Regions from separate parts of the Streptomyces sp. Rer75 genome, predicted to be linked through region 2. Evidence: riboswitches for the same ligand, from Rfam matches in the RefSeq annotation. Region 2 holds a riboswitch; each other region holds the start of a gene.
What was found. Region 2 has a riboswitch for thiamine pyrophosphate ahead of HYQ63_RS39265 (cytosine permease). Riboswitches for the same ligand answer to the same signal wherever they lie in the genome.

Region 1 (7,117 bases), 4.2 Mb from region 2:
ACGACGTGTGGTCCAACGTCGCGCTCGACGGCACCATCGTGATCGACCCGTCCGACCACGACCCGGTGGTCGCCGAGCTGCTCCGCCAGGGCCTCCCCGTGGTCAGCGACGGCCGCCCGGCCGGCACCCTCCCGGTGACCGCCTGGGTCGACAACGACCACGAGGCGGCCGTGCTCGGCCTGCTGGACCACCTCGCCGAGGCCGGGGCCCGCCGCATCGGGCTGCTCACCGGCACCAGCACCGACACCTACACCCGGCTGTCGACCGAGGCGTATCTGCACTGGTGCGAGCGGGTGGGCCAGGACCCGGTCTACGAGTCGTACCCGGCCCACGACCCCTGCGCCGGGGCCGTCGCCGCCGACCGGCTGCTCGCCCGGCCGGACCGCCCCGACGCGGTCTACGGGCTCTTCGACCCCAACGGCACGGACCTGCTCGCCGCCGCCCGCCGCTACGGGCTGCGCGTCCCCGAGGACCTGCTGCTGGTGTGCTGTAGCGAATCCACGGTCTACCGGACCACCGAACCGCCCATCACGACGCTCTCGCTCAAGCCGCGCCGGATCGGCACCGCCGTGGTGCAGCTGCTCATCGACGCCATCGAGGGGCTCGACAGCGACCGTCCCGTCGAGCAGGTGATACCCACCGAACTGATCGTGCGGACGTCGTCCCAGCGCCGTCCGAGGTGATCTGATCCCCCGCCGTGCCGCGGTTCCCCGCCGTCAGCCGCGGCGGAGGACCGTCCCGACTGCACCGATGAGGCTTGACCCGAGGAGGACTGGGGGCCGCTGGGCTTCCCCTACCGGGCCAATCCGGGATAAAAGACCGTCCAAGCGGGACCGAGCACCGATTGACGGCACCCTGGTGCGTCACAAGTCCTCACGGTCATTCCTATGATGGGCGGACGACACCGCGGACCGCCGTCGACCAGGCAAGGTCCACAAGGTGGCACGGCGGCGCGATGGTGGAGGGGTCGATGACTCAGGGGGCCGGTCTGGAAGCCACGGCAGGGACCACGGCGGCGGTGCCGCACGTGCCCGCGTACGGGGCGTCCACGCCGCCCGGTCCGGTGCCTCCCGCACCTGCGCCTGCCCCTATGCCCGACGGGTACACACCGACGGAGAAGCTGCCGGTGCTGGGCCCGGGACACACCATCGCGGACACCCGGCTGGTGCCCCCGCAGGACCGCCCGACGATCGCCCTCACCTCGGTGACCGACCCCGAAGCCGACCCGCTCGACGACGGCGAAGGGCCCGGCCCGCTGTACGTCGTGGGCGACGTCCACGGCTACCACGACGAGCTGCGCGAGGCGTTGGCCGCCCAGGGCCTGATCGACGACAAGGGCAGCTGGGCGGCCGGGAACGCCCGGCTGTGGTTCCTCGGCGACTTCACCGACCGCGGCCCGGACGGCATCGGCGTCATCGACCTGGTGATGCAGCTGTCCGCCGAGGCCGCCGCCGCGGGCGGCTACTGCAAGGCGCTGATGGGCAATCACGAACTGCTCCTCATCGGCGCCAAGCGGTTCGGCGACACCCCCGTCAACTCCGGGGCGGGCACCGCCTCCTTCCAGGCCGCCTGGCTGCTCAACGGCGGCCAGCGCACCGACATGGAGCGGCTGGAGGACCATCACCTCCAGTGGATGTCACGGCTGGACGCGATGGCCGAGGAGGACGGGCATCTGCTCGTGCACTCCGACACCACCGCCTATCTGGAGTACGGCGACTCGATCGAGGCCGTCAACGACACCGTCACCGAGACGCTCCAGCGCAGTGACGCGGACGAGTGCTGGGACCTGTTCCGCAAATTCACCAAGCGCTTCGCCTTCCGCGACGAGGACGCCGGACCGACGGCCGTGCGCGAATTGCTCGGCACCTACGGCGGGGAGCGCATCGTCCACGGGCACAGCCCGATCCCGTATCTGCTGGGCGAAGTCGGCTCGGAGGACGGCGAGGACGATGGCGCGCCCGCGGTCGAGGGCCCGCACGTCTACGCGGACAATCTCGCGGTCGCGATGGACGGCGGCATCACCATGGCCGGAAAACTGCTGGTCGTGCAACTGCCGCTGGGCACCTGAGGGTGATGCGGGCGCGCACGGAAGCGGACGGAGGGCCTCACCGGGGCTGAGCAAATCACGAAACTTGCTGTCACCTCGCGCCGGATCGGCTCTACCATCGGTTTATCCGTCGCAGGCTCTCCTCCGTTTCCGCCCGACTGCCCGGCGAAAGCCGGCACCAAGGCCCTACGGAGTATCGGGGGATGCACCATGAAAAGCGCTCCGCACCTGTTCGCCGAGGACCGCCCGGAGTTCGAGCGAGTTCTCGACGAGGTGCTGCGTACCGCGGACCGCCGACCGGATCTGAAGGGCATAGGACAGCGGCTCACCGCCGAGCAGCTGCGCACCATGGCGCTCAGCGCCTCGGCCGCCATCACCGCGTGCGCTGCCGCCGAATACCAGGATTACGTCGTCGCCCGCACCAGACTGCGCGAGCCCGCCCCGCCCCTGCCGATGCCCGGGGCGCCGGAGGACGACGGCGACCACGACCACTCCGCCGGATTCACCGGCACCCTCCTGGACGCCTCCGGAGCGGGGCTGGTCCCCATGCTCGCCGTGCTGGCCCCGGTGCTGGCCGGGACCGCCGCGATCATCTTCCTGCTCGTCGGCTACGTGCTGCACGTCCTGGACCCCGCGCCGTCCATCGCCCAGCCGATGATCACCGCGGGCTGGTTCTTCGCCGCGCTCACCGCCGCGGGCATCCTGCTCGCCGCCGTCGGCCTCCTCATCACCGCCCTGCGCAACGGCTCCAGCGCGATCCGCGGCGAGGCCCTGGCCGAGCAGCTGGAGGAGGTGGACCGCGCCAGAGAGGCATGGCGGCAGGCCCTGCTGGAGCGGGGCGTGCTGCCCTTTCTGCGCGAGGCGCTGACCAATCCGTCGGCCCCCGCGCCCTGGACCGCGCCGACGGGTTCCTCCTCGGCCTACGTCCCCGGGCGCACCGAAGCGGGCCGCACCCCCCACCTCGGCTACAGCCGCCCGGGCTTCAGCACGGACGACGAGGGCCCCAAGGCCCGCCCCCGCTACAGCAGCCCGGACTACACCAGCCCCGAATACGGCGGCCCGGAGAACCAGCCGGACTAGCCGGTGGCCCGCCCGGTGAGTGCCAGCACCCGCGCGAACGGATCTGCCCCGGGCCCCGGGTCGGTGCCGACCGCGAACGCCCCCGTGGCGCCGAGCCCCGGCCCCGCCGGGACCAGCCACTCCAGCGCCGCCTCGGTCAGCTCCTGATCGGGCGTGAACTCCGCGCCCCGGGCCCGCGCCAGGTCCCAGGCGTGCACATAGACATCACTCCAGCGGATCCGCACCGCCGCGTCCCCGCTCAGCTCGCCGACGACCGGATTCCGTACGGTCCGCCCGGGCACCCCCGGTAACCGGGCGGCCCTCTCCGCCCGCGCGGCCCACTCCGCCAACGTGTCCCCGGGCCCGGGGGCGACCTGCTCGTCCGTCAGGGCGGACACCAGATGCGCATGGCCCAGGAGGACGTGCCCCACCAGCTCCCGCACCGTCCACTCGCTGCACGGGGTGGCCAGCGCCCACCCGTCGTCCCCGATCCCGTCGAGGTGCTGGGCGAAGCGCTGGTTGGCGATGCGCAGTGCGCGCAGGTTGTCCATCGGCTGCTCCGGAGGGCTCGCGTAGGGGTTCCGTGACGGCCCCACCCAAGCACGAGCCCGCCGCCGCGACGAGGGGTCACGGCGGCGGGCGGTGTCCTGACGGCAGCGGTCCGGGGTCAGTCGGCGATCGGCAGATAGACCCGGTTGCCCGCGGCGGCGAACTCGCGGGACTTCTCCGCCATTCCGGCCTCCGCCTCCGCCTCGTCCATCGCGTCGCCGTGCTCGCGGCGGATGTCGTGGCTGATCTTCATGGAGCAGAACTTGGGCCCGCACATGGAGCAGAAGTGCGCCGTCTTGGCGGGCTCCGCCGGAAGCGTCTCGTCGTGGAACGAGCGTGCCGTGTCCGGGTCGAGGGCCAGGTTGAACTGGTCCTCCCAGCGGAACTCGAAGCGCGCGTCGGAGAGCGCGTCGTCCCAGGCCTGGGCGTCGGGGTGGCCCTTGGCCAGATCGGCGGCGTGGGCGGCGATCTTGTAGGTGATGACGCCGGTCTTCACGTCGTCGCGGTCCGGCAGCCCCAGGTGCTCCTTGGGGGTGACGTAGCAGAGCATCGCCGTGCCCCACCAGGCGATCATCGCGGCGCCTATCCCTGAGGTGATGTGGTCGTAGGCGGGCGCGACGTCCGTGGTGAGGGGGCCCAGGGTGTAGAAGGGGGCCTCCTCGCAGATCTCCTGCTGGAGGTCGACGTTCTCCTTGATCTTGTGCATCGGGACATGGCCCGGGCCCTCGATCATCGTCTGGACGCCGTGCTCCTTGGCGATGCGGTTGAGTTCGCCGAGCGTGCGCAGCTCCGCGAACTGCGCCTCGTCGTTGGCGTCGGCGATGGATCCGGGGCGCAGTCCGTCACCCAGCGAGTAGGTGACGTCGTACGCCGCGAGGATCTCGCACAGCTCCTCGAAGTGGGTGTAGAGGAACGACTCCTGGTGGTGGGCCAGGCACCAGGCGGCCATGATCGAGCCGCCGCGGGAGACGATGCCGGTCTTGCGGCGGGCGGTCAGGGGGACGTACGGCAGCCGTACGCCCGCGTGCACCGTCATGTAGTCGACGCCCTGCTCGGCCTGTTCGATGACGGTGTCCTTGTAGACCTCCCAGGTCAGCTCCTCGGCCTTGCCGTCGACCTTCTCCAGCGCCTGATAGAGCGGCACGGTGCCGATGGGCACGGGGGAGTTGCGCAGCACCCACTCGCGGGTGGTGTGGATGTTGCGGCCGGTCGAGAGGTCCATGACCGTGTCGGCGCCCCAGCGGGTCGCCCAGGTCATCTTCTCGACCTCTTCCTCGATGGACGAGGTGACGGCGGAGTTGCCGATGTTGGCGTTGACCTTCACCAGGAACCGCTTGCCGATGATCATCGGCTCGATCTCCGGGTGGTTGACGTTGACGGGCAGTACGGCCCGGCCCGCCGCGATCTCCTCGCGGACCACCTCGGGGGAGACGTTCTCGCGGAGCGCCACGTACTCCATCTCCGCGGTGACCTCGCCCCGGCGGGCGTAGCTGAGTTGGGTGACGGCGGCGCCGTCGCGGGCCCTCCGCGGCTGGCGCGGCCGTCCGGGGAAGACCGCGTCGAGGTTGCGCAGGCCGCCGCGGGGCGTGGTGTGTTTGATCCCGTCGTCCTCGGGCCGGGCCGGACGGCCGGAGTACTCCTCGGTGTCGCCGCGGGCGATGATCCAGTTCTGCCGCAGTGGCGCGAGGCCACGGCGGACGTCGGTTTCGATGTGGGGGTCGGTGTACGGACCGGACGTGTCGTACAGCGTCACGTCCTGGCCATTGGTGAGGTGCACTCGGCGAACCGGGACCTGGATGTCCGGGCGGGAACCCGTGACATATCCCTTATGCCAGCCGAAATCGGTAGCGTTTTCGCGCATGTGTGCATCCTGCTGAGTCATGAGACCCACTCCCTACGCCGGCATTACCCGGTAACAGGTTCAGCGGTCGGCGCAGCTGTCGCGTCAGCGCCCTCTCAGCCCGGTGCTCCGAGCTCCCGCGATTGCAAAGGTGCCCCCACGCTAACGGTTTCCCCATATACCTGAACAGGGGGCCCGCCTCTCTTGCGATGATGCGATGGTGACCGCGACACAGCAGGACCACCCGCCCGAGCAGCCCCACCCGTCCGGCCAGGCCCATGGCCACGGCCACGGACACAGCCATGCCCACGCGCACGGCCCGGCCGCACCCGTCTCCGCACGCCTCCGCAAGGTCATCGCGGCGGTGCTCATCCCCTTCGCCGTCGCCGTCGTCGCCGGGCTGGTCGCGCTGTGGCCGGGTGGCCCCGAGCACACCACGCAGGGCCGCAGCGGGCTCGGATTCGACCAGGAGACGGTCGCCGGGCGGGTGGTGAAGGTGGAGGAGATCAACTGCGCCGACGCCAACGCGCAGCCGCAGGCACCCACCGAACCGGGTCAGCAGGGCGCCGCCCCGGCACCCGGCGGCGCGACCGGCGGGGGCACGGGCGGGGCCACCGGAGGCGGGAGCGGCGGCTCCGGCGGCGGCAAGACCGTCTGTGAGAAGGCCACCATCGAGGTCACCTCGGGCAAGGACAAGGGCCGCACGTTCCCCGAGATCGTCCAGCCGAACGCCTCACGGAAGTTCAGCGCCGGGCAGGAGCTGAAGCTGGCGTACGCGCCCAAGGCGCCGAAGAACCTCCAGTACTCGATCTCGGACGTCGACCGCTCGTTCCCGATGGCCCTGCTCGCCGGGGTGTTCGCGCTCGTGGTCGTGGCCGTCGGCCGGCTGCGCGGCGTCTTCGCCCTGGTGGCGCTGGCCATCAGCTTCGGGGTGCTGACGCTGTTCATCCTCCCGGCGATACTTCAGGGCTCGAATCCGCTGGTGGTCGCGGTCGTCGGAGGCAGTGCGATCATGCTGCTGGCGCTCTATATGTGCCATGGGCTGAGCGCCCGCACCTCGGTCGCGGTGCTCGGCACCCTGGTCTCGCTGCTGCTGATCGGCGTGCTCGGCTCGCTGTTCATCGGCTGGGCGTCGCTGACCGGCAACACCGACGACCAGACCGGTCTGGTGCACGGCCTCTATCCCGACATCGAGATCAAGGGCTTGCTACTGGCCGGGGTGATCATCGGTTCGCTGGGTGTGCTGGACGATGTGACGGTCACCCAGACCTCGGCCGTGTGGGAGCTGCGGGAAGCGGACCCCACGACGAGCCGCCGCAAGCTCTACGCGGCCGCGATGCGCATCGGGCGGGACCACATCGCGTCCGTCGTGAACACCCTGGTGCTGGCGTACGCGGGCGCCTCGCTTCCGCTGCTGCTCCTCTTCTCGATCGCGGACAGCGGGGTGGGAACGGTGGCGACGAGCGAGATCGTCGCGGAGGAGATCGTCCGCACGCTGGTGGGCAGCATCGGACTGGTCGCCTCGGTGCCGGTGACCACGGCGCTGGCCGTACTGGTGGTCTCCGCGGACCACAGGCCGAACGGCGACGGGCCGAGCGGTGGGGCGAGTAGCGGCGGGGCGA
Region 2 (7,117 bases):
AAACCACCGTGTTCGGTGAGGCGCCCGGAGTGGGTGCCCGACAGGAACAGCGCGACGACGGTGACCACGGGGACGACGACCTTGAACACCGACACCAGGTTGTTGAGCCGGGCGAATATCCGCACGGCGAACCAGTTGAGCGCGGTGAGCACGACGCTCAGTGCGACGGCCACGCCGAGGCCCGGGAGGGTGAGGCGGCCGCCGTCGTAGAGCCCCGGCAGATAGTGCGCGGCGTACTGCATGATCGCGCTGATTTCCGCGGCCGTACCGCCGACGGACAGCACGACGGACCAGCCGACCATCGTGCCGACCAGCCGCCCGCTCGCGTACAGCGGCCACCGCACGGTGCCTCCGCCCTCCGGGCGGGTGGCGCCCAGCTCCACCATGACCAGGGCGATCAGGGCGCACAGCACGCCCGCCGCGATCCAGGACAGCAGCGCGGCGGGTCCGGCGGTCTGGGCGGCGTACAGGGCCGCGAACAGCCAGCCGGAGCCGAGGATGTTGGAGAACCCGATCGCGGTCAGGGCCCAGAAGCCGAGGTCCTTGCGGAGTCTGCGTTCCTCGGCGAGCACCGCCGTGGCGGCGATGGACTCCGCTGGCTGGTTCTGCGGCACGTGGCACGTCTCCTCGGGTGGTGCGGGAACTCAACGGAGCCCAGGGTGCCACGCCTGCCGCGGGGCGCGGTCGCCGGATGCCGTGTGACGTGCGGATACGGGCGAAGCCACCCGCCTCAGCGGACGGTGTGGAGCCGTGTCCTGAGCGGGGCGTAGACGAGGAGCGCCGCGAGGAAGGCGGCGTAGTAGGCGAGGTCGGCGCCGTGCAGCGCGGCGGCCACCGGGCCCGTGTACAGGCTGGTGTCCATGAACGGCACCGCCGCGGCGAAGGCGGCGCCGAACGCCAGCAGGGCGGGCCACCACGGCTGCGGGCGGGCGCTCTCGGCGGCCGGGTCCACCGGCGCGCCGCCCCGGGCCCGGGCGCGGACCCGAACCAGTCGACGGCCACGACCGCGACGAAGCCGGGGATCCAGTAGCCGACGAACAACAGCACGTTCGGGAAGCGGGCGGTGGTGTCGGCGGCGTGCATCCACAGCACCAGCGGGAAGCCGAGCACGGCGGCGAGCGCCACGGCCAGCAGCCCGAACGCGCCGAGCGCCCCGCCGCCCAGCGCCTCATCGACGCCGCGGGCGGTCTGGTCGGTGAAGACGGAGGCTCCCCACAGCCCGAGCGCCTGGACGGCCACGAAGGACACGGTGACGCCGAGCAGCGTGCACCAGAACATGCGGGGCCGGGAGGTGGCGCGGGGCAGATAGCGGCTGAAGTCGCTGGCGTACGGCGCCCACGACAGCGCCAGGCTCAGCGCGATGGTGCTGGTCAGGACGGAGGCGCCGATGCGGTCGGCGCCGTGGGCGGACCCGGTGGCGGCGGGGTGGACGCCATCGAGCAGCTTGACGGCCAGGGCGGCGAACGCGGCGGCGAGGACGAACGTCATCAGCTTCTGCATCCGGTGGATGGCCTCGTAGCCCAGCACCCCGAGCGCCCCCTGGGCGGCCATCATGAGCAGCACACCCAGCCAGAACGGCAGCCCGCACAGCCGGGCCAGCGCATCACCGCCGAACAGGCCGATGAGGGCGTCCCAGGCGACGGACGACAGCCACTGGAGGACGCCGGGCACGGCGACGGCCCGGCCGAACGCCAGCCGCGCCAGGGGCAGCTGCCCGGCGCCGGTCAGGCTGCCCCAGGTGCCCAGGTACGCGGTGGGCACGGCATCGATGAGGGTGCCCAGGACGACGGCGGCCAGCGCGGTGGCGAAGTCCAGGCCGAGGGCGATGCCGACGGTGCCGGTGAACACGCCGGTCGTGGTCAGGTTCGGGGCGAACCACACGGTGAACAGGCGCCCCGGCCCGCCATAGCGGTGGCTTTCCGGAACCGGCGCGATCCCGCGCGCCTCGACGCGCAGATCGCCGGGCGCGGTGGGCATCCGGCCGTCGAAGACGGACTCCGCGCCGGTGGTGGCCGGGTCGGTGGCAGCATGCGGCCATGGCATCGATGACATCCCTCCGCCAGTGCTAACTGGTTCAGGTTCGACGGGTGTGATCTCAGCCCCCTGGCGGGGCACCCCGTGTCCGGTGGAGCGGCCTAACCCCTCGCCACGTGGCCCCGGTCCCGGGGGCGGGTCCGGGCCCGGGCCGGGAGCGCGTCCAGGAACAGCGCCCCGGCCAGCAGCGCGGCGCTCCCCCGGGGCGCGATGCCCTGGGCGCGCAGCTCGGCGTCGAGGGCGGCGAGGGCGGCGGCGCCCCGGTCCGTCGCGGCGCCGCCCGCCTCCAGCACACCGCGCGCCCCGTCCTGCACCCGCCGGAGGGCGGGCGGCCCCGCCTGGTACAGCGGCCCGGTGTCCTGGAGTGTGCTCATCACGGTGAGCAGCGCGTCGAGCCGGGCCTGCGTCTCGGTGGCGCCCGCGGCCCGCGCCGCGGACAGGGCGTCCAGGGCGCGGCGTACGTGCGGGAAGGCGGCCCGCGCCTCGCCGCGCGCCCCCGCCGCCCCGTAGGTGGCGGACACCTGCGAGCCCGCCGACGGCCTGCGCGGGGCGCCACGGTCGACGTGGGCCGCGAGCTGCCGGGCGGTGGCGGTCAGTTCATCGGGTGCGGCGCCGGGTTCCAGGGCGGCGGCCGCCACCAGCAGCCCCAGCACCCACAGCGCCCCGTGGTGCAGACGGCCGGTGACCGGGCCGCCACCGGCCCGCGCCATGGTCCACTCGGCGCAGCGGCCGATGGCGCCCAGCTCCTCGCGGAGCGCACGCGTCGGCTCGCCGGGGCGCCGGGCGGCGGCCGCCATGGCCGCGAAGCCGGGCGCCAGCGACTTGGCCGACCAGCGCAGTGCGAGCAGGTCGGTGCCGGTGGCGCGGGCCTGGAGGTCGCGGGTGTCCGCGAGGCCCGGTTTGGGGGTCAGCTCCGCCTGGGAGATCAGGGCTCGTACGGCGGTCTGCGCCAGTGCGTCGTCCGTGGAGCGCGTCGTGGGCATGCCCGGAGGGTAATCGGCGAACCTTTCCCGGGCCTGGGTCGTTCCTGTGACCCCGCTGTGGGCGTCATGTCAGTGCGATTCGCGGGCGTCACGTCGGTGCGATTCGCGGGCGTCATGTCAGTGCGATTCGCGGGCGACGAACGATCCGCGGGTGCCGCTGAGGAAGTCCAGTCCGGCGCCGCGGTCGGCCTGTTCGACGTGGTCGCGGTAGATCTGCTCCCATCCGCCGGTGGCCGGTGGGGCGGCGGCGGTCACCGGTTGCCGTGCGGCGAGTTCCTCGTCGGGGACGTCCAGCCTCAGCAGCCGCCGCTCGACGTCCAGTTCTATCCAGTCGCCGGTCCGCACCAGCCCCAGCGGACCGCCCGCCGCCGACTCGGGCGCGATGTGCAGGACGACGGTGCCGAAGGCGGTTCCGCTCATCCGCGCGTCGCTGATCCGCACCATGTCCCGCACTCCGGCCCGGAGCACCGCGGGCGGCAGGGGCATGTTCCCCACCTCGGGCATGCCGGGGTAGCCGCGCGGTCCGCAGCCGCGCAGGACCAGCACATCGGACGCGTCGACGTCCAGGTCCGGGTCGTCGATCCGGGTACGGAAGTCCTCGATACCGTCGAACACCACGGCGCGGCCCCGGTGGCGCAGTAGCTCCGGTGTCGCGGCGGCGGGCTTGATGACGGCTCCGTCGGGACAGAGGTTGCCGCGGAGCACGGCGAGCCCGGCCTGGTGGGCGATCGCCTCGTCCGCGGTGCGGATGACGGTGGTGTCGGTACTGGACAGGCCGGACAGCTGCTCGGTGAGGGGGCGGCCGGAGACGGTGAGGGCCGGTTCCAGGTGGTCCCTGATCTCCCCGAGGACGGCGTCCAGGCCACCGGCGCGGTGGAAGTCCTCCATGAGGTGGGACCCGGCGGGCTGCACATCGGCGAGCAGGGGGATGCCGCGGCCCGCGCGGTCGATGTCGTCCAGGCCGAAGTCCGCCCCGACCCGGCGGGCGAGGGCCAGCAGATGGACGACCGCGTTGGTGGAGCCGCCGATGGCGGCCACCGCGCGCACCGCGTTCCGCAGCGCCTCCGCTGTCAGGACGGCGCTGGGCCGCAGGTCCTCGCGCACCATGTCGACGATGCGGTTGCCCGCGGCGTGGGACAGCTCCAGCAGCCGGCTGTCGGGGGCGGGGAGCCCCGCGTTGCCGGGCAGGGTCATGCCCAGCGCCTCGGCGGCACAGGCCATGGTGGACGCCGTGCCCATGGTGTTGCAGTGTCCCCGGCTGCGGATCATCGCCGACTCGGCCCGGCGCAGCTCGGAGCGGTCCATCCGGCCCGCCCGCACCTCCTCGCTCAGCTCCCACACTCCGGTGCCACAGCCCAGCGGGCGCCCCTTCCACGAGCCGTTCAGCATGGGGCCGCCGGTGACCATCAGGGTGGGCAGGTCGACCGACGCGGCCCCCAGCAGCAGGGACGGTACGGTCTTGTCGCAGCCGCCGAGCAGGATCACGCCGTCGACGGGGTTGGCCCGGATGAGTTCCTCGGTCACCATCGCGGCGAGGTCGCGGAAGAACATCGCGGTCGGGCGCAGCAGGGTCTCCCCCAGCGACGGCACCGGAAGCTCCAGCGGCACCCCGCCGGACTCCCACACGCCCCGTTTCACATGGTCGGCGATTTCGCGGAAGTGGCTGTTGCAGGGGGTGAGTTCGGACCAGGTGTTGCAGATGACGATCTGCGGTCGTCCGTCGAAGGCGTGGTCGGGGAGGCCGCGCCGCATCCAGGCCCGGTGGATGAACGCGTCGCGGGAGTCACCCTCGTACCACTGCCGCGACCGGTGCGTGCCACTCATACGAACCTTCCGATCTCTTCGACGATCCGTGCGGGGGAACGCTGCCCACCCCGGGTGGGTTTCAGGCCCGGCGCCGGGCGTTACGGATGTGCTCGCGGACGGTGCCTTCGGTGACCACGAGCCGCGACGCCGGACCAGGTCGAACCCGCCTCGTTCGGTATGCGGCTGCCCGTTCAGTTCTCTGTCGCCGGGCGTGTGACTCGGGTCTGTGATCGCGTTCTGGTCAGTCCGTTCTCCACGGCCCTGAGCAGGGTGAGGGCGGCGTCGAGGTGTTCGGTGTCGTGATGGGCGGCTCCGGAGACGGTCGCGGCCCATTCCTGCCGGACGAGGGCGGTGTTGTTGCGTCCGCGCTCGGTGGAGTGGACCGTCACCCCTCGCCCGTCACCCGAGTGGGCGCGTCGCTCGATGAAGCCCTTCTGTTCGAGCCCGCGCAGGACGGTGGACAGATTGGTGCGCTGTAGACCGGTCGCGTCCGCGATCCGGCTGGGCGGCGCGGCGGGGTCGCGCTTGAGGTAGCGCATCACCATGCCCTCCGACTGCGACAGGTGCACAGCCCGCTCGTCCGTGTAGCGGCGGAACTGGATCTCCCTGCTGATGATCAGCACGAGGTCGGCCAGTTCGGCCCACCGTTGCTCGTGGTCCGGCCCTGCTGTCGGGTCCGTCTGGTGCGCATGGTCCTCCGTCACGGCTCCAGCGTACGGGGTTGCCGCCGATTGGTTATGAGGGCATACTCATTATGAGTTCATAGTTATGCACTCATAACATCCGTTCCATCTGGAGTCGTCATGACGACAACCACCTCCTCCTCACGGGCCAGGGCGACCGCGCTCTCGCCCCACGCCACGGCCCGCGCCGGCGGGCTGCACCCGGCCGGAGTGTTCATCCTGCTGGCGGGCGCATTCCTGTCGATCATGGACTTCTTCATCACCAACGTGGCCCTGCCCAGCATCGACGCCTCCCTGCACGCCTCCGCGTCCTCGCTGGAACTGGTGATCGCCGGGTACGGCGTCGCGTACGCGACCCTGCTCGTCCTCGGCGGCCGGCTGGGCGACCGCTACGGCCGCCGCCGCGTCTTCCTCGGCGCCCTCGTGGGCTTCGTGCTCGCGTCGCTGACCTGCGGTGTCGCCCCGGGCGTGGGTGTGCTGATAGGCGCCCGCATCATCCAGGGCGCTACCGCCGCGCTGCTGATCCCCCAGGTGCTGGCGACGTTCCACCAGGTCCTCGAAGGGGAACGCAAGTCCCGTGCCGTGGCCCTGTACGGGGCCACCTCAGGCATCGCCGCCGTGGTCGGTCAGTTGGTGGGCGGCTTGCTGGTCAGCGCCGACATCGCCGGTACCTCCTGGCGCCCGATCTTCCTGGTCAACGTACCCATCGGCGTGATCGTGCTGATCGTCGCGGCCCACATCGTGCCCGCCACCCGCTCGCCCCACCCCGTCGGCATCGACCTGCCCGGCACCGTCCTGTTCGCCGCCACCCTGACCACCCTGCTGGTTCCACTGACCGAGGGCCACTCCCTGGGCTGGCCGTGGTGGACCTGGCTGCTGCTCGCCGCCGCGGTCGTGCTCGGTGCCACCACCTACGTCGTGGAGAAGCGCGCCGAGCAGCGCGGCGAGGTCCCGCTGCTGCCGCCGTCGCTGCTGCGCCTGCCGTCGATGTCCCGCGGCCTGGTCATGGTGTTCGCCTTCAGCATCGGCTTCGGCGCGTTCATGTTCGTCTTCGCCCTCACCATCCAGAACGGCCTGCATGCCGACGCCCTGCACGGCGGTCTGGCGATCCTTCCGATGGCCCTGCTGTTCTTCGCCGGCTCGCTGTTCGCGCCGCGGTTCATCGGCCGATTCGGCAGGGCGGCCCTGTCCGCCGGCGCCGTCGTCCAACTCGCCGGACTCGTCTCCCTGGTGGCGGTCCTGCTCGTGAAGTGGCCGCACGTCAGCCTGTGGGCCATGGCCGTACCGCTCGCCCTGGCAGGCGCCGGGCAGTCGATGCTGTTCGCCGGCCTGTTCCGCAGCGTGCTCGCCGACGTCCCCGCCCACCTCGGCGGCATCGGCAGCGGCGCGCTGATCACCCTGCAACAGAGCGGACTCGCCCTCGGCGTGGCCACGCTCGGCACCCTCTACATCAGCCTCGCACCGCACGGCGTCTCGCACGCCTTCGCCGGAGTCGAGTACGTGCACATGGGCATCGTCGCCCTCCTCGCGGTCGGCGCCGCCGCCCTGCCGCGCTTCACCGCCTCCGCACCGGCCGCCACGCCGGTCGTCGAGGCCTGAATCCGCCCCTTA
Region 3 (7,117 bases), 6.4 Mb from region 2:
GCCGGGTCCTCGGCCTCGGTGATGGCCCGCACCACGACGATCCGGCGCGCTCCCGCCTCCAGCACCTGGTCCAGGTTCGACGCGTCGATACCGCCGATCGCGAACCAGGGCCGGGCCGGGCGCCGGGCGGCCGCGTGACGGACCAGGGAGAGGCCGGGGGCGTGGCGGCCCGGCTTGGTGGGGGTGGGCCAGCAGGGGCCGGTGCAGAAGTAGTCCACGCCGGGCTCGGCGAGGGCCGCGTCCACCTCGGCCTCCGCGTGCGTGGAGCGCCCGATCAGCGGGCCGTCGCCGAGGATGGCGCGGGCCGCCGGGACGGGCAGGTCGCCCTGGCCCAGGTGGAGCACGCCGGCACCGGCGGCATGGGCGACGTCCGCCCGGTCGTTGACGGCGAGCAGCTTGCCGTGGCGGCGGCAGGCGTCGGCGAAGACGGCGAGGTGGTCCAGCTCCTCGGCGGCCTCCATGCCCTTCTCCCGCAGCTGGACGATGTCCACCCCGGCCGCCAGCACGGCGTCCAGGAACTCCGGCAGGTCGCCCTGGCGCTTGCGCGCGTCGGTGCACAGGTAGAGGCGGGCGTCGGCCAGCTGCTCGCGTGCGGTCATGGGTGGGTTTCCCCCCGGATCGTGCGGCGTACGGGCAGGGTCGGCCCCCGCCCGTACGCCTGGTGGTTCAGAAGTGGTTCTGAGTTTCAGAAGTGGTTCTGAAGTGGATCGGAAGTGGTGCGGAGAACGGCGGGCGACGTCAGACGGCGAGCGCCTGCGCGCGCCGCTTCACTTCCGTGCCGCGATTCTCGCGCAGCGCCTGGGCCGGGGTGCCCGGCAGGCTCGGGTCAGGGGTGAAGAGCCACTCCAGCATCTCCTCGTCGCTGAAGCCGTCGTCCTTGAGCAGTGTCAAGGTCCCCACGAGGCCCTTGACGACCTTGCCGTCACCGATGAAGTCCTCGGGCACCTGGAGCACCCGGTTCTCGCCACGGCGCACCGCGATCAGCTGGCCCTCCTTGACCAACTGCCTCACGCGGGTCACCTCGACGCCCAGCCGGTCGGCGACGTCGGGGAGAGTGAGCCAGGCGGGGACGAGAGCATCGATCTTTGCGTCAATCTCGGTCACGGAACAAGCCTGCCATCTGGGACTGACAGTGGGTAGCCGGGCGTCCGCCGTGCGGGCTGCCGGGGACGGGGGCCCGCACGGTCCTGCCGGGCCCCGCACCCCTGATCACCGGGGGTACCGGCGGGTCACAGAACGGCGGACTTCAGCGGCACCGACGGATCCGTGGCCCGGGTCCGGTCCAGCCGGGCGCCGCGTTCGATCAGCTTGCGGCCCTGGGCCAGATCGCGCGGACGGCCGACCGCCAGCAGGGCGACCAGGGCCCCGTCCCGCAGCCAGCACACCGACCAGGCGGCGCCGTCCGGGTCGCCCCGCCAGACCAGTTCGTCGGCGTCCGAGTGGTGTCCGGCGTACTGCACGAACCGCCCGAACTGCTCGGACCAGAAGTACGGCACCGGGTCGTAGACCTGGCCGGGGAAGCGCGCGGTCCGGCTGCCGACCACATTGGCGGCGACCGTCCGCGGCCCCTGGAGCGCGTTGTCCCAGTGGTGCACCAGCAGCCGGGTGCCGTAGCGGGTGGACGGGAAGGACGCGCAGTCGCCGACGGCGTACACGTCGGGCGCCGAGGTGCGCAGCCCCTCGTCGGCGGCGATGGACCGGTCCTCGGCGAGTTCGACGCCCGAACCGGCCAGCCAGCCGGTCGCGGGCCGGGCGCCGATGCCGACGACCACCGCACCGGCCCGCAGCCGGGTGCCGTCGCCGAGCTGGAGCCCGTTTTGGTCGAGGGCGGTGACCCGGGCGCCGGTGACCAGGGTGGCGCCGTAGTCCGCGTACCAGCGGGTCATGTGGGCGGCGACCTCCGCCGGGAGGGCGCCCGCCAGCGGCCGGTCCGCGGCCTCGACGACCGTCACCGTGCAGCCCGCCTCGCGGGCCGCGGTCGCGAACTCCGCGCCGATCCAGCCCGCCCCGATCACCACGATCTCCTGCTGCGCGGCGAGCACCGGGCGCAGCCGTTCGGCGTCGTCCAGGGTGCGCAGCAGGTGGACGCCGGGGACGCCCTCGCTGCCGGGCAGGGCGACCGGTTCGGCGCCGGTGGCGATCACCAGGACGTCGTACGGGATCGGGCCGGACCCGGTCTCGACCGTCCGCCCGTCCGTGTCCAGCCCGGTCACCGGGACGCCGAGGCGCAGCCCGATGCCGAGCGCGGCGAAGTCCACGTCGAACGCGGACCCTTCGGCCTTGCCGAGCAGCACGGCCTTGGACAGCGGCGGCCGGTCGTACGGCTGATGGGGCTCGGCTCCGAGCAGCAGGATCTCCCCGGTCCAGCCCTGCTCCCGCAGCGCGACGGCGGTCTGCACCCCCGCCATGCCCGCGCCGACGATCACCACCCGCTGTCCGCCGCCACCCGCCGAGGACGCCATCGTCTTCGTCGTCTCATCGCTCACACGATCACTGTATTGCGGCAGGTGGGGCGGACCGGAGAGCGCACGGCGAGATCTCGGGCACAGCCCGACGGGCCGGACGGCCCGTCGTGACGGCCCGTCGTACCGGGGGCGCGGGGCCTCGTGCCCGGCACCGCCCGGGACGCTCCCTTCCGGGCGATTCGGGGCGCGTACTAGGGTGGCGGGACAGAGCACTCGCGGGAGCCCGGTCGCACCGGGCTGAGAGGGAGGCTGGCGCGGCCTCCGACCGTACGAACCTGATCCGGGTCATGCCGGCGAAGGGAGGGGGCGACCAGCCCATGCACACACCACCCCACACCCCACACGAAGCACCCCGAGGCAGCACCGCGCCGTACGACGTCCTCGTCATCGGCGGCGGCATCATCGGCCTGGTCACGGCCTGGCGGGCGGCCCAGCGGGGCCTGCGCACCGCCGTCGTCGACCCGGCGCCCGGCGGCGGGGCCGCCCAGGTCGCGGCCGGGATGCTGGCGGCCGTCACCGAGCTGCACTACGGCGAGCAGACCCTGCTCGGGCTGAACCTGGCCTCGGCGCGCCGCTATCCGTCGTTCGTGGCGGAGCTGGAGCAGGCGAGCGGCCATGACCTGGCCTTCCGTACCTGCGGGACGCTCTCGGTCGCGCTCGACGCGGACGACCGGGCCCATCTGCGCGAGCTGCACGACTTCCAGCAGCGGCTGGGACTGGACGCACAGTGGCTCACGGGGCGCGAATGCAGGCGCCTGGAGCCGATGCTCGCGCCGGGCGTGCGCGGGGGCCTGCGGGTCGACGGCGATCACCAGGTCGACCCGCGGCGGCTGGCGGCGGCGCTGCTGGCGGCGTGCGAACGCGCCGGGGTGGCCCTCCACCGCGTCCGCGCCGAGCGGCTGCTGCTGAACGGCGACGGCGACCGCGCCGCCGGGGCCGAGCTGGCCGACGGTGCGCGCACGCGGCTGACCGCCGAACAGACCGTGCTGGCCGCGGGCAGCCTCAGCGGGCGGCTCCCCGGCGTGCCCGAGGAGGTCCTGCCGCCCGTGCGCCCCGTCAAGGGCCAGGTCCTGCGGCTGTCGGTGCCCGGCGCGTACGCGCCCTTCCTGTCGCGGACCGTGCGGGCCGTGGTGCGCGGCGGGCACGTCTACCTCGTCCCGCGCGAGAACGGCGAGCTGGTCGTCGGCGCGACCACGGAGGAGCTGGGCTGGGACACCACGGTCACCGCGGGCGGGGTGTACGAGCTGCTGCGCGACGCGCACGAGCTGGTGCCCGGCATCACCGAACTGCCGCTCGTCGAGACCCTGGCCGGGCTGCGCCCCGGCTCCCCCGACAACGCCCCGCTGCTCGGCCCGACCGAGCTGCCGGGCCTCCAGCTGGCCACCGGCCACTACCGCAACGGCGTCCTGCTCACCCCGATCACCGGCGACGTCATGGCCGAAGCGCTTTACGGCGGCGAACTGCCGCCCGAGGCGCGGCCGTTCTCCCCGCGGCGCTTCGCGGCGACCCCGCCTCTCCCCACAGCAGCAGTACAGGAGCACACCGCATGACCGTGACCGTGAACGGCGAGCCCCGCGAGCTGCCCGACGGCACCACCCTCGACGGGGTCGTCGCGACCCTCACCCAGGCGCCCTCGGGCGTCGCCGCGGCCGTCAACGAGACGGTCGTCCCGCGCGGCCAGTGGCCCGCGACCCCGCTCGGCGACGGCGATCGCGTCGAGGTCCTCACCGCGGTCCAAGGAGGCTGAACCCCCATGACGCACCCCACGACGCTGGATGAGGTCCTCACCGGCGCCGATCCCCTCACCATCGCCGGTACGACCTTCGGCTCCCGCCTGATCATGGGGACCGGCGGCGCGCCCAGCCTGGACGTCCTGGAGCGCTCGCTGATCGCCTCCGGCACCGAGCTGACCACGGTCGCGATGCGCCGCCTGGACCCCACGGTGCAGGGCTCGGTGCTGTCCGTACTGAACCGGCACGGCATCCGCCCGCTGCCCAACACCGCGGGCTGCTTCACCGCCGGGGAGGCCGTGCTGACCGCCCGGCTCGCCCGCGAGGCGCTGGGCACCGACTGGGTGAAGCTGGAGGTCGTCGCCGACGAGCGCACCCTGCTCCCCGACCCCATCGAGACGCTGGACGCCGCCGAGACCCTGGTGGACGACGGCTTCACGGTCCTGCCGTACACCAACGACGACCCGGTGCTGGCCCGGAAGCTGGAGGACGTCGGCTGCGCCGCGATCATGCCGCTGGGCTCGCCGATCGGCTCCGGCCTCGGCATCCGCAACCCGCACAACTTCCAGCTGATCACCGAGCGCGCCGGGGTCCCGGTGATCCTCGACGCGGGCGCGGGCACGGCGTCCGACGCGGCGCTCGCCATGGAGCTGGGGTGCGCGGCCGTCATGCTGGCCTCGGCCGTGACGCGCGCCCAGGAGCCGGTGCTGATGGCCGGGGCGATGCGGCACGCGGTCGCCGCGGGGCGGCTGGCGCACCGGGCGGGCCGCATCCCCCGCCGCCACTTCGCCGAGGCGTCGTCCCCGGCCGAGGGCCTGGCCGCCCTCGACCCGGAGCGGCCCGCGTTCGCGTAACGCCGGAGCGGCCCGCGTTCGCGTAACGGAGGAGCAGCCCGCGTTCGCGTAACGCAGCCGTACGGGGCGGCCTACCGTGGAAGCGGAGGTGGTCGCCGTGAGGGAGCCGACAGCCGTGACCGTGGCCGACCGGATCGAGCGCGAGGCGTACGTACCCGCCCCCATCGACCGTGTCTGGCGGGTGCTGACCACGCCGGAGCACATCCGCACCTGGTACGCCCCCGGCGGCTGCGAGATCGACCCGCGTCCCGGCGGCACCGTCCGCTTCCGCTGGGACGAGCACGGGGAGTTCCACGGCCGGGTCGAGCGCGCGGTCCCCGACGCCCTCTTCCGCTTCCGGCTGGCCCACGCCCCGGACCGCGACCCGCTCGGCCCCGGCCAGTCCACCGTGGTCGAATTCACGCTCTCCCCGGAGGGCGCGGGCACCCGCCTCCGCCTCGCCGAGACCGGCATCCGCGCGCTCGACCTCCCGGACGGGGCCAAGGCCAAGCACGCCGAGTACGCCGTCCTGGCCTGGACCTCCGCCCTGGAGGAGCTGACCGCCCTGGCCGCGGCCTCGCACAACTGAGGCACAGGTCACCGTTGTGTCGCAGTACGCACCGGACATGGGGCGGGCGGCCCGACGCGGCGGTGACGGCTCGTAGACTGCACTCTCGTGGATACGACGCTCCAGGACCCCCTCGTCGGGCAGGTGCTCGACGGCCGCTACCGCGTTGAGGCGCGCATCGCCGTGGGCGGGATGGCGACGGTCTACCGGGCCGTCGACACGCGGCTCGACCGCGTCCTCGCCCTGAAGGTGATGCACCAGAGCCTCGCCTCGGACGCCGCCTTCGTGGACCGCTTCATCCGCGAGGCCAAGTCCGTCGCCAGACTCGCGCACGCCAACGTGGTCGGCGTCTACGACCAGGGGACCGACGGTGCGCACGTCTACCTGGCCATGGAGTACGTCGCCGGGTGCACCCTGCGCGACGTGCTGCGCGAGCGCGGCGCCCTCCAGCCCCGTGCCGCGCTGGACATCCTGGAACCGGTGCTCGCCGCGCTCGGCGCCGCCCACCGCGCGGGCTTCGTCCACCGCGACATGAAGCCGGAGAACGTCCTGATCGGCGACGACGGCCGGGTCAAGGTCGCCGACTTCGGCCTGGTCAGGGCCGTGGACACCAACACCAGCGCGTCCACAGGATCCGTCCTGGGCACCGTGTCCTACCTCGCGCCCGAGCAGATCGAGCACGGTACGGCCGACACCCGCGCCGACGTCTACGCGTGCGGCGTCGTCCTGTACGAGATGCTCACCGGCTCCAAGCCGCACGGCGGCAGCACCCCGGCGCAGGTCCTCTACCAACACCTGCACGAGGACGTCCCGCCGCCGTCCGCCGCCGCGCCCGAGGTCGCGCCGGAGCTGGACGGACTGGTCGCCTCCGCCACCGCGCGCGATGTGGCGCTGCGCCCCTCGGACGCCGTCGAACTCCTCGGCCAGGTGCGGACGGCACGGGCCGCCCTCACCGACGCCCAGCTCGACGCCATACCGCCACAGGCCCACGAGGAGGCGCTCGGCGGCGGCTCCGAAGACCGTACGACGGTGATCCCGCGCCCCGCCGGGGCCGCCGCGGCACCGGACGAGGTGAACCACACCAGCCGCCTGGAACTCCCCCCGGACCCGCCCGAGCCGCGGCCGCGCCGCCGCCTGCCGCGCCGCGGAGTGGTGACGATCGTCGCCGCCGTGCTGCTGGCGCTCGGCATCGGCGCCGGGGTCTGGTACATCAGCGCCGGGCAGTTCACCAATGTGCCGTCCGTGCTGAAGATGACCCGCCCGGACGCGGAGCAGAAGCTGCGCAACGCCGGTCTGGACGTGAAGGTCGTCCAGGACTACAGCGACGTCGTCGACAAGAACAAGGTCATCAGCACCAAGCCCGGCGTCGGCGAACGCATCCGCTCCACCGGCACCGTCACCATCCACGTCTCCCAGGGGCCGCCGCGGGCCGAGGTGCCCAACGTCGTCGGCCGCCCCCTCACCGAGGCCAAGCAGAAGATCGCCGACGCGGGGCTGACGGTGGGCACCGTGACCCGCCGC
Region 4 (7,117 bases), 2.2 Mb from region 2:
CGAGCACCACCACATCCGCGGAGTCGAAGATCGCCCCGACCCGGTCCCCCGCCTCCGGGGCGTCCCGCAGCGCGCAGGACGCCTCCAGGCGGGGCCCGTGCTCCGGCTGGAGGACGACCGCCACATGGTCGCCGCGGAAGGTGCGTGCGGCGACCGTGCAGGGCAGCCCGTCCGCGGGGGCCGTGAGCCGCACCCCGGCCGGGCGGACCAGCAGCCGTCCCGGGCCCGGCCGGGAGCCGGGCGGCACCGGCAGCTTGCCCCAGCAGGTGTCCGCGATCTCGCCGTGCACGATCGCCTCGACCACGTTGTCGAAGCCGAGGAAGCGGGCGACGAACTCGTTCGCGGGCTGCTGCCACACCTCCAGCGGGGTGCCGGACTGCGCGATCCTGCCGTCCTCCATGACCACGACCCGGTCGGCGAGCGCGAACGCCTCGCCCTGGTCGTGGGTGACGGCGAGGACCGTGGTGCCCAGCCGGGCGAACAGCTCGCGCAACTCCATGACCAGCCGTTCCCGCAGCCCGCGGTCGAGCTGGCCCAGCGGCTCGTCCAGCATCAGCAGCCGCGGCCGGGGCGCCAGCGCGCGGGCGAGCGCGACGCGCTGCTGCTCACCGCCGGACAGCGAGTCGACGGGGCGCCGCTGCGCGCCGGGCAGTCCGACCAGGTCCAGCAGCTCGGCGACCCGGCGGTCCGCCTCCGCGCGCCCGGCTCCCCGCATCCGCAGCCCGAAGGCGACGTTGCCGCCCACGTCGCGCTGCGGGAAGAGCTGATGGTCCTGGAACATCAGCCCCACCCCGCGCCGGTGGGTGGGTACGCCGCTCTGGTCGCGGCCCGCGAGCCAGACCCGGCCGGAGGCGGCGCGCTGGAGTCCTGCCACCACGCGCAGCATCGTGGACTTGCCGCTGCCGCTGGGGCCCAGCACACAGACGGTCTCGTGCTCGGCGACGTCCAGGTCGACGGCGTCGAGCGCGTCGTTGCGGCCGTACCGGACCGTCACCTCGTCCAGTCGCAGCAGCGTCATCAGGCTCCCCCCATGTCAGAACTCCCCGAAGCGGTCGGTGCGGATGCGCTCCAGGACCAGCAGGGAGCAGGCGCACACCAGCATCAGAATCGTGCTCAGGGCCATCGCCTGCCCGTAGTTGAGCTGTCCCGCGCGGCCCAGGAAGCGCGCGACGGCCACCGGGAGGGTGGGGAGGTCGGGGCGGGCGATGAACACCGTGGCGCCGAACTCGCCGAGCGACACGGCGAACGCGAAACCCGCCGCGACCGCCAGCGCCCGCCCCACCAGCGGCAGGTCCACCTCGCGCCAGGCGCGCAGCGGGGACGCGCCGAGCACGGCGGCGGCCTCCCGCAGCCGGTGGTCCACGGCCCGCAGGACGGGCAGCAGGGTGCGGACGACGAAGGGCACGCCCACCAGAGCCTGGGCGAGCGGGACGATGACCCAGGAGGAGCGCAGGTCCAGCGGGGGTTCGTCGAGCGCGATGAGGAAGCCGAAGCCGACGGTGACGGCGGAGGTGCCCAGCGGCAGCATCAGCAGCGCGTCGAAGCCGCGGACGAGGCGCCCGGCCTTGCGGGTGAGCGCGGCGGCGGCGAGGCCGCCGACGAGGAGGGCGAAGACGGTGGCGACGGCCGCGTACTGGAGGGAGTTCCCGATGGCGTCCACGGGGGCCACGAAGAAGGTGCCGCCGCTGTCGGCGGCGGACTGTAGCGCCCGGTAGTACGTGAACCCGTAGCCGTCCGGCCCGTGGAGCGAGCGTTCCACCAGCACCGCGAGCGGCAGCACGATCAGCAGCGCGACGACGGCCAGCACCCCCGCGAGCAGCCCCCACTGCGCCGGGCCTTGCGGGCGGCGCGCGGTCCGGGAGGCGTCGACGAGCCGCAGGGCGCCCTCCCGGCGGCGTACGGTCCAGGCGTGCAGGACGAGGACGGCCGCGACCGCCGCGAACTGCACGAGCGTCAGCACCGCGGCCGTCGGCAGGTCGAGCAGCTGCGCGGTCTGCCGGTAGATGGCCACCTCCAGGGTGGCGTAGCGCGGACCGCCGAGGATCTGGATCACGCCGAAGGAGGTGAACGTGAACAGGAAGACCATCAGCGCGGCGGCGGCCACGGCGGGCCCCAGCGCGGGCAGGGTGACCCGGCGCCAGGCCGCGAGGCGGCTCGCGCCGAGCACCCGGGCGGCCTCCTCCTGGCGCGGGTCGAGCTGCGCCCACAGCCCGCCGACGGTGCGGACGACCACCGCGTAGTTGAAGCAGACGTGGGCCAGCAGGATCGCCCAGACGCTGGTGTCGAGCCGTATCCCCCACAGCTCGTCCAGCAGCCCGCCGCGCCCGAGCAGCCCCAGGAACGCCGATCCGGCGACGACGGTCGGCAGCACGAACGGCACGGTCACCACGGCGCGCAGCAGCCCCTTGCCGGGGAAGTCGAAGCGGGCGAAGACATACGCGCCGGGCAACGCGACCGCCAGCGTCAGCCCGGTCGAGGCGGCCGCCTGCCAGCCGGTGAACCACAGGGTGTGCAGGACGGACGGGTCGCCCAGCACCTCGGGTATCCGCTCGAGCTGCCACCGGCCGCCGACGCGCAGCCCGCGGGTGACGATCGCGACCACCGGATACGCGAAGAAGACGCCGAAGAAGGCGAGCGGCACGGCCATGAGCGCGAGCCGCAGGGCGGTGCCGCGCAGCCGCCCGCGGCGATCGGCCTCACCCTTCTCATGGTTCTCGCGAGGCTCTACAGAACGAGCGAGGACCATGCCTTGACCCAGGGCTCACGGTTCTTGGCTATCTTCCGCGGGGGCAGGGTGGCCGGATCGGCGACCTTGGTCCCGTACCGGGTGAAGACCTCCGGCAGCTCGGCGCCCTCGCGCACCGGATTGACGTACATGTTGAGCGGTACGTCCTCCTGGAAGCGCTTGGTCAGCAGGAAGTCCAGCAGCGCCTTGCCCCCCTTGGTGTTGCCGGCGCCCTTCAGCAGCCCGGCGAACTCCGTCTGCCGGAAGCAGGTGCCGTCCGCCACCCCCGTCGGGGCCTTGGCGGGCTTCGACTTCGCGTCCGCCACCTCGGCGGGCGGGCTGGAGGCGTACGAGACGACGAGCGGCTTGTCGCCCTTGGCGCCGCCCGCCGAGCCGGAGAAGCGGTCGTAGTACGCCTGCTCCCAGCCGTCGACCACCTCGACGCCGTTGGCCCGCAGCTTCTTCCAGTAGTCGCGCCAGCCGTGGTCGCCGTAGCGGGCGGCGGTGCCGAGGAGGAAGGCGAGGCCGGGGGACGAGGTGGCGGCGTTCTCGGTGACCAGCAGATTCTTGTACGCGGGCTTGGTCAGGTCGGCGAATGTCTTCGGCGGCGCGAGCTTCTTGCGCTCGAAGTACGCGCGGTCGTAGTTGACGCAGATGTCGCCGTAGTCGACTGGCGTGACGCGGTGCTTCGCCCGGTCGAGCTGGAAGGCCGCGGGGACCTTGTCCAGGCCCTTCGCCTCGTACGGCGTGAACAGGTCATTGTCGAGCGCGCGGGAGAGGAGGGTGTTGTCGACGCCGAAGAACACATCGCCCTGCGGGTGGCCCTTGGACAGGATCGCCTGGTTGACGGCGGCCCCCGCGTCACCACCGGCCTGCACCCGCACCTTGTAGCCGGTCTTGCGGGTGAACTCCTTGAGGACCGCCTTGGACGCCGCGAACGAGTCGTGCGAGACCAGGGTGACCGTCTTGGAGTCCTTGCCGTCCGCCGCGTCCCCACCGCAGCCGGTGAGGACGCCGGTGCCGAGGGATCCGACGAGGGCGGCGGTGACGGCACGCCGAAGATGGCTGTTCATGGTGAGGCTGACTCCCTACGCCGGTATGACCCGGATCAGGTTGGAGGGTCTGCGGCCGTGCCGCACTCTCAGCGCTGTCGCGCTCCCCTGTCGGAATGTTCATTTGTCCGCCGCGATACGACGGTTGTACGGCGCTTGTGCGAAGGCACCGTATCAGCCGGTGGTCAGCGCTCCGTGGCCGCCAGCTGGCCGCACGCCCCGTCGATCTCCTGCCCCCGGGTGTCCCGGACGGTCACCGGCACCCCGTGCGCCTCCAGGGCCGCGACGAACGCCTTCTCGTCCTCGGGCCGGGACGCCGTCCACTTGGAGCCGGGCGTCGGGTTGAGCGGGATGAGGTTGACGTGCACCCGGTGGCCCTTGAGCAGCCGACCGAGCAGGTCGGCGCGCCACGCCTGGTCGTTGATGTCCTTGATCAGGGCGTACTCGATGGAGATCCGGCGGCCGGACTTCTCCGCGTACTCCCACGCCGCGTCCAGGACCTCGCGCACCTTCCAGCGGGTGTTGACCGGGACGAGGGTGTCGCGCAGCTCGTCGTCGGGCGCGTGCAGGGAGACCGCGAGGCGGCACTTGAAGCCCTCGTCGGCGAACCGCAGCATCGCCGGGACCAGTCCGACGGTCGAAACCGTGATTCCGCGCTGCGAAAGACCCAGCCCGTCGGGCTCGGGGTCGGTGAGCCGACGGATGGCGCCGATGACCCGGTTGTAGTTGGCCAGCGGCTCGCCCATGCCCATGAAGACGATGTTGGACAGCCGGGCCGGGCCCCCGGGGATCTCGCCGTCCCGCAGCGCCCGCATGCCGTCGACGATCTGGTGCACGATCTCGGCGGTGGACAGGTTGCGGTCCAGACCCGCCTGGCCGGTGGCGCAGAACGGGCAGTTCATGCCGCAGCCCGCCTGGGAGCTGATGCACATGGTGACCCGGTCCGGGTAGCGCATCAGCACGGACTCGACGAGCGTGCCGTCGAAGAGCCGCCACAGGGTCTTGCGGGTGGTGTCGTTGTCGCAGCTGATGTGCCGCACCACGCTCATCAGGTCCGGCAGCAGCCCGGCCGCGAGCTTCTCGCGCGCGGCGGCCGGCACGTCGGTCCACTGGGCGGGGTCGTCGGTGTAGCGGGCGAAGTAGTGGCGCGACACCTGAGCGGCCCGGAAGGGCTTCTCCCCGAGGGCGGCGACGGCCTCGCGGCGCTCGGCGGGCGTGAGGTCGGCGAGGTGCCGCGGGGGCTTCTTGGCCCCACGCGGCACGGCGAAAGTGAGTTCTCCGGGCTTAGGCATGGCCGTACCAGTGTCGCAGACATGCGGAAGGCCCCGCGCCACGGGCGGCGCGGGGCCTGAGGAGCGCGATGCCGGGCGCGGCTCAGCTGCCGCCCACGAAGATCACCAGCAGCAGCCACACCACGGGCGCGGTGGGCAGGAGCGAGTCGAGCCGGTCCATGATCCCGCCGTGGCCGGGCAGCAGCTTGCCCATGTCCTTGATGCCGAGGTCACGCTTGATCATGGACTCGCCGAGGTCCCCCAGGGTCGCGCTGACCGCGACGGCGAGGCCGAGCAGCAGCCCCTGCCACCACACGCCGTCCTCGATGAGGTACTGCATGCACAGCGCACCGACGACCATCGCGAACGCCACCGCGCCCAGCAGCCCCTCGCGGGTCTTGCCGGGGCTGATGCGGGGCGCGAGCGGATGCTTGCCGAAACGCCAGCCCACCGCGTACGCACCGGTGTCGCTCACCACGGTCAGCAGCAGGAAGGTCAGCACCCGCCACGGGCCGTCCTCGGCGGCCAGTATGAGCGCCACGAAGGTGGCGAGGAACGGCACGTAGAAGGCGGCGAAGACGCCCGCCGTGACATCCCTGAGGTAGTTGTCGGGCGGCTCGGTCATCCGCCACACGAGCACGGCGAGCGCCGTGAGCGACACCGCCACCCACGCGCCCTGCGCCCCGCGCACATAGCCCGCGACGACCATGGCGACGCCGCCGACGGCGAGCGGCACCAGGGGGACCCGGATGTCCTTCCGCTCGGCCAGCCGGGAGGTCAGCTCCCACAGCCCGACGACCACGGCGACCGCTATCACGCCGATGAACACCGGCTTGTAGATGAAGAGCGAGGCGACGATGATCACGCCCAGCCCGACGCCCACCCCTATCGCGGCCCGCAGATCGCGGCCCGCGCTCTTCTTCTTCGTGCCCTGACCGCCGCCGTTGCCGGGCGCGCTGCCGGCGGACTCGGGGCCGGGGCCGGGGGGCGTCGGCGGCTGCCCGGGGGGCTGCGCCGGTCCGGGCCGCTGCTCCCGCTCATCGCGGAACAAGGGGCCGCCCGGCCGGGCGGCCCCCCGGTCGCGACCGGCGGCGTCGCCGGGTTCGCCGCCTGCGTGCGGCACGGTGGGCATGGGGCGAGTCTGCGCCGCTTCGGCCACCTCGTGCGCGGGACCCGCCGAAGAAGGGGGCACCTCCCAGCCGTAGCCGGGGGAGGTGCCCTGATCAGTCGGTCCCCAGAGTCCGGCGCGTGGTGGGGCCCCCCAGGAAGAGTCGTTCATCAGACCTCGAGCAGCTCGGCTTCCTTGTGCTTGAGCAGCTCATCCACCTGCGCGACGTACTTCGCGGTGAGGTCGTCGAGCTCCTTCTCCGCGCGCCGGCCCTCGTCCTCGCCGACCTCGCCGTCCTTGATCAGCTTGTCGATCGACTCCTTGGCCTTGCGCCGGATGCTGCGGATCGAGATCTTCGCGTCCTCGCCCTTGCCCTTGGCGACCTTGATGAACTCCTTGCGGCGCTGCTCGGTGAGCTCGGGGAACACCACTCGGATGATGTTGCCGTCATTGCTGGGGTTGACGCCCAGGTCCGAGTCGCGGATCGCCTGCTCGATGTTGCGCAGCGCGCTCTTGTCGAACGGGGTGATCACAGCCATGCGCGGCTCGGGCACCGAGAACGACGCGAGCTGGTTGATCGGCGTCAGCGCACCGTAGTAGTCCGCCACGATCTTGTTGAACATCGCCGGGTGCGCACGCCCGGTGCGGATCGCGGCGAAGTCCTCCTTGGCGACCACAACGGCCTTCTCCATCTTCTCCTCGGCCTCGAGGAGGATTTCTTCGATCACCACTTGCTCCTGGTGTTATCCGTAAGCAGAGCCTCGCCCCTGCGTGCGTCTTCTCCTGCACGGTGTCCGACCGGCAGGCCGTTGTCCATCCCCCGAACGAGCCGTCAGGCCCGTGAGTCCTGGTCGCTCACGAGCGTGCCGATCTTCTCACCCTTGACCGCGCGCGCGATATTTCCTTCGGCGGTGAGCTCGAAAACCAGGATCGGCAGCTTGTTGTCCCGGCAGAGGGTGAT

Region 1: linked by a shared signal. The riboswitch ahead of thiC (phosphomethylpyrimidine synthase ThiC) and the one ahead of HYQ63_RS39265 (cytosine permease) in region 2 are both predicted to bind thiamine pyrophosphate.
Region 3: linked by a shared signal. The riboswitch ahead of thiO (glycine oxidase ThiO) and the one ahead of HYQ63_RS39265 (cytosine permease) in region 2 are both predicted to bind thiamine pyrophosphate.
Region 4: linked by a shared signal. The riboswitch ahead of HYQ63_RS30375 (thiamine ABC transporter substrate binding subunit) and the one ahead of HYQ63_RS39265 (cytosine permease) in region 2 are both predicted to bind thiamine pyrophosphate.

Annotation. Positions count from the first base shown of each region.
Region 1 covers NZ_CP058693.1:5,097,039-5,104,155, forward strand. Annotated here, with positions in the region: gene HYQ63_RS21590 (LacI family DNA-binding transcriptional regulator) at 1-683, shown strand, start outside; gene HYQ63_RS21595 (metallophosphoesterase) at 956-2,068, shown strand; gene HYQ63_RS21600 (hypothetical protein) at 2,258-3,127, shown strand; gene HYQ63_RS21605 (TIGR03086 family metal-binding protein) at 3,124-3,657, opposite strand; gene thiC (phosphomethylpyrimidine synthase ThiC) at 3,774-5,537, opposite strand; TPP riboswitch at 5,530-5,646, opposite strand; gene HYQ63_RS21615 (YibE/F family protein) at 5,716-7,117, shown strand, end outside.
Region 2 covers NZ_CP058693.1:9,250,132-9,257,248, reverse strand. Annotated here, with positions in the region: gene HYQ63_RS39270 (APC family permease) at 1-614, opposite strand, end outside; partial or broken gene HYQ63_RS39265 (cytosine permease) at 731-1,977, opposite strand; TPP riboswitch at 2,035-2,129, opposite strand; gene HYQ63_RS39260 (triphosphoribosyl-dephospho-CoA synthase) at 2,136-3,017, opposite strand; gene HYQ63_RS39255 (IlvD/Edd family dehydratase) at 3,135-4,841, opposite strand; gene HYQ63_RS39250 (MarR family winged helix-turn-helix transcriptional regulator) at 5,015-5,527, opposite strand; gene HYQ63_RS39245 (MFS transporter) at 5,627-7,105, shown strand.
Region 3 covers NZ_CP058693.1:2,808,466-2,815,582, forward strand. Annotated here, with positions in the region: gene thiE (thiamine phosphate synthase) at 1-599, opposite strand, end outside; gene HYQ63_RS11705 (Rv2175c family DNA-binding protein) at 739-1,104, opposite strand; gene HYQ63_RS11710 (NAD(P)/FAD-dependent oxidoreductase) at 1,230-2,462, opposite strand; TPP riboswitch at 2,671-2,784, shown strand; gene thiO (glycine oxidase ThiO) at 2,783-4,015, shown strand; gene thiS (sulfur carrier protein ThiS) at 4,012-4,212, shown strand; gene HYQ63_RS11725 (thiazole synthase) at 4,219-5,049, shown strand; gene HYQ63_RS11730 (SRPBCC domain-containing protein) at 5,147-5,617, shown strand; gene pknB (Stk1 family PASTA domain-containing Ser/Thr kinase) at 5,705-7,117, shown strand, end outside.
Region 4 covers NZ_CP058693.1:7,029,257-7,036,373, reverse strand. Annotated here, with positions in the region: gene HYQ63_RS30385 (ABC transporter ATP-binding protein) at 1-1,018, opposite strand, end outside; gene HYQ63_RS30380 (iron ABC transporter permease) at 1,034-2,746, opposite strand; gene HYQ63_RS30375 (thiamine ABC transporter substrate binding subunit) at 2,725-3,798, opposite strand; TPP riboswitch at 3,794-3,897, opposite strand; gene rlmN (23S rRNA (adenine(2503)-C(2))-methyltransferase RlmN) at 3,963-5,069, opposite strand; gene HYQ63_RS30365 (phosphatidate cytidylyltransferase) at 5,152-6,327, opposite strand; gene frr (ribosome recycling factor) at 6,327-6,884, opposite strand; gene pyrH (UMP kinase) at 6,989-7,117, opposite strand, start outside.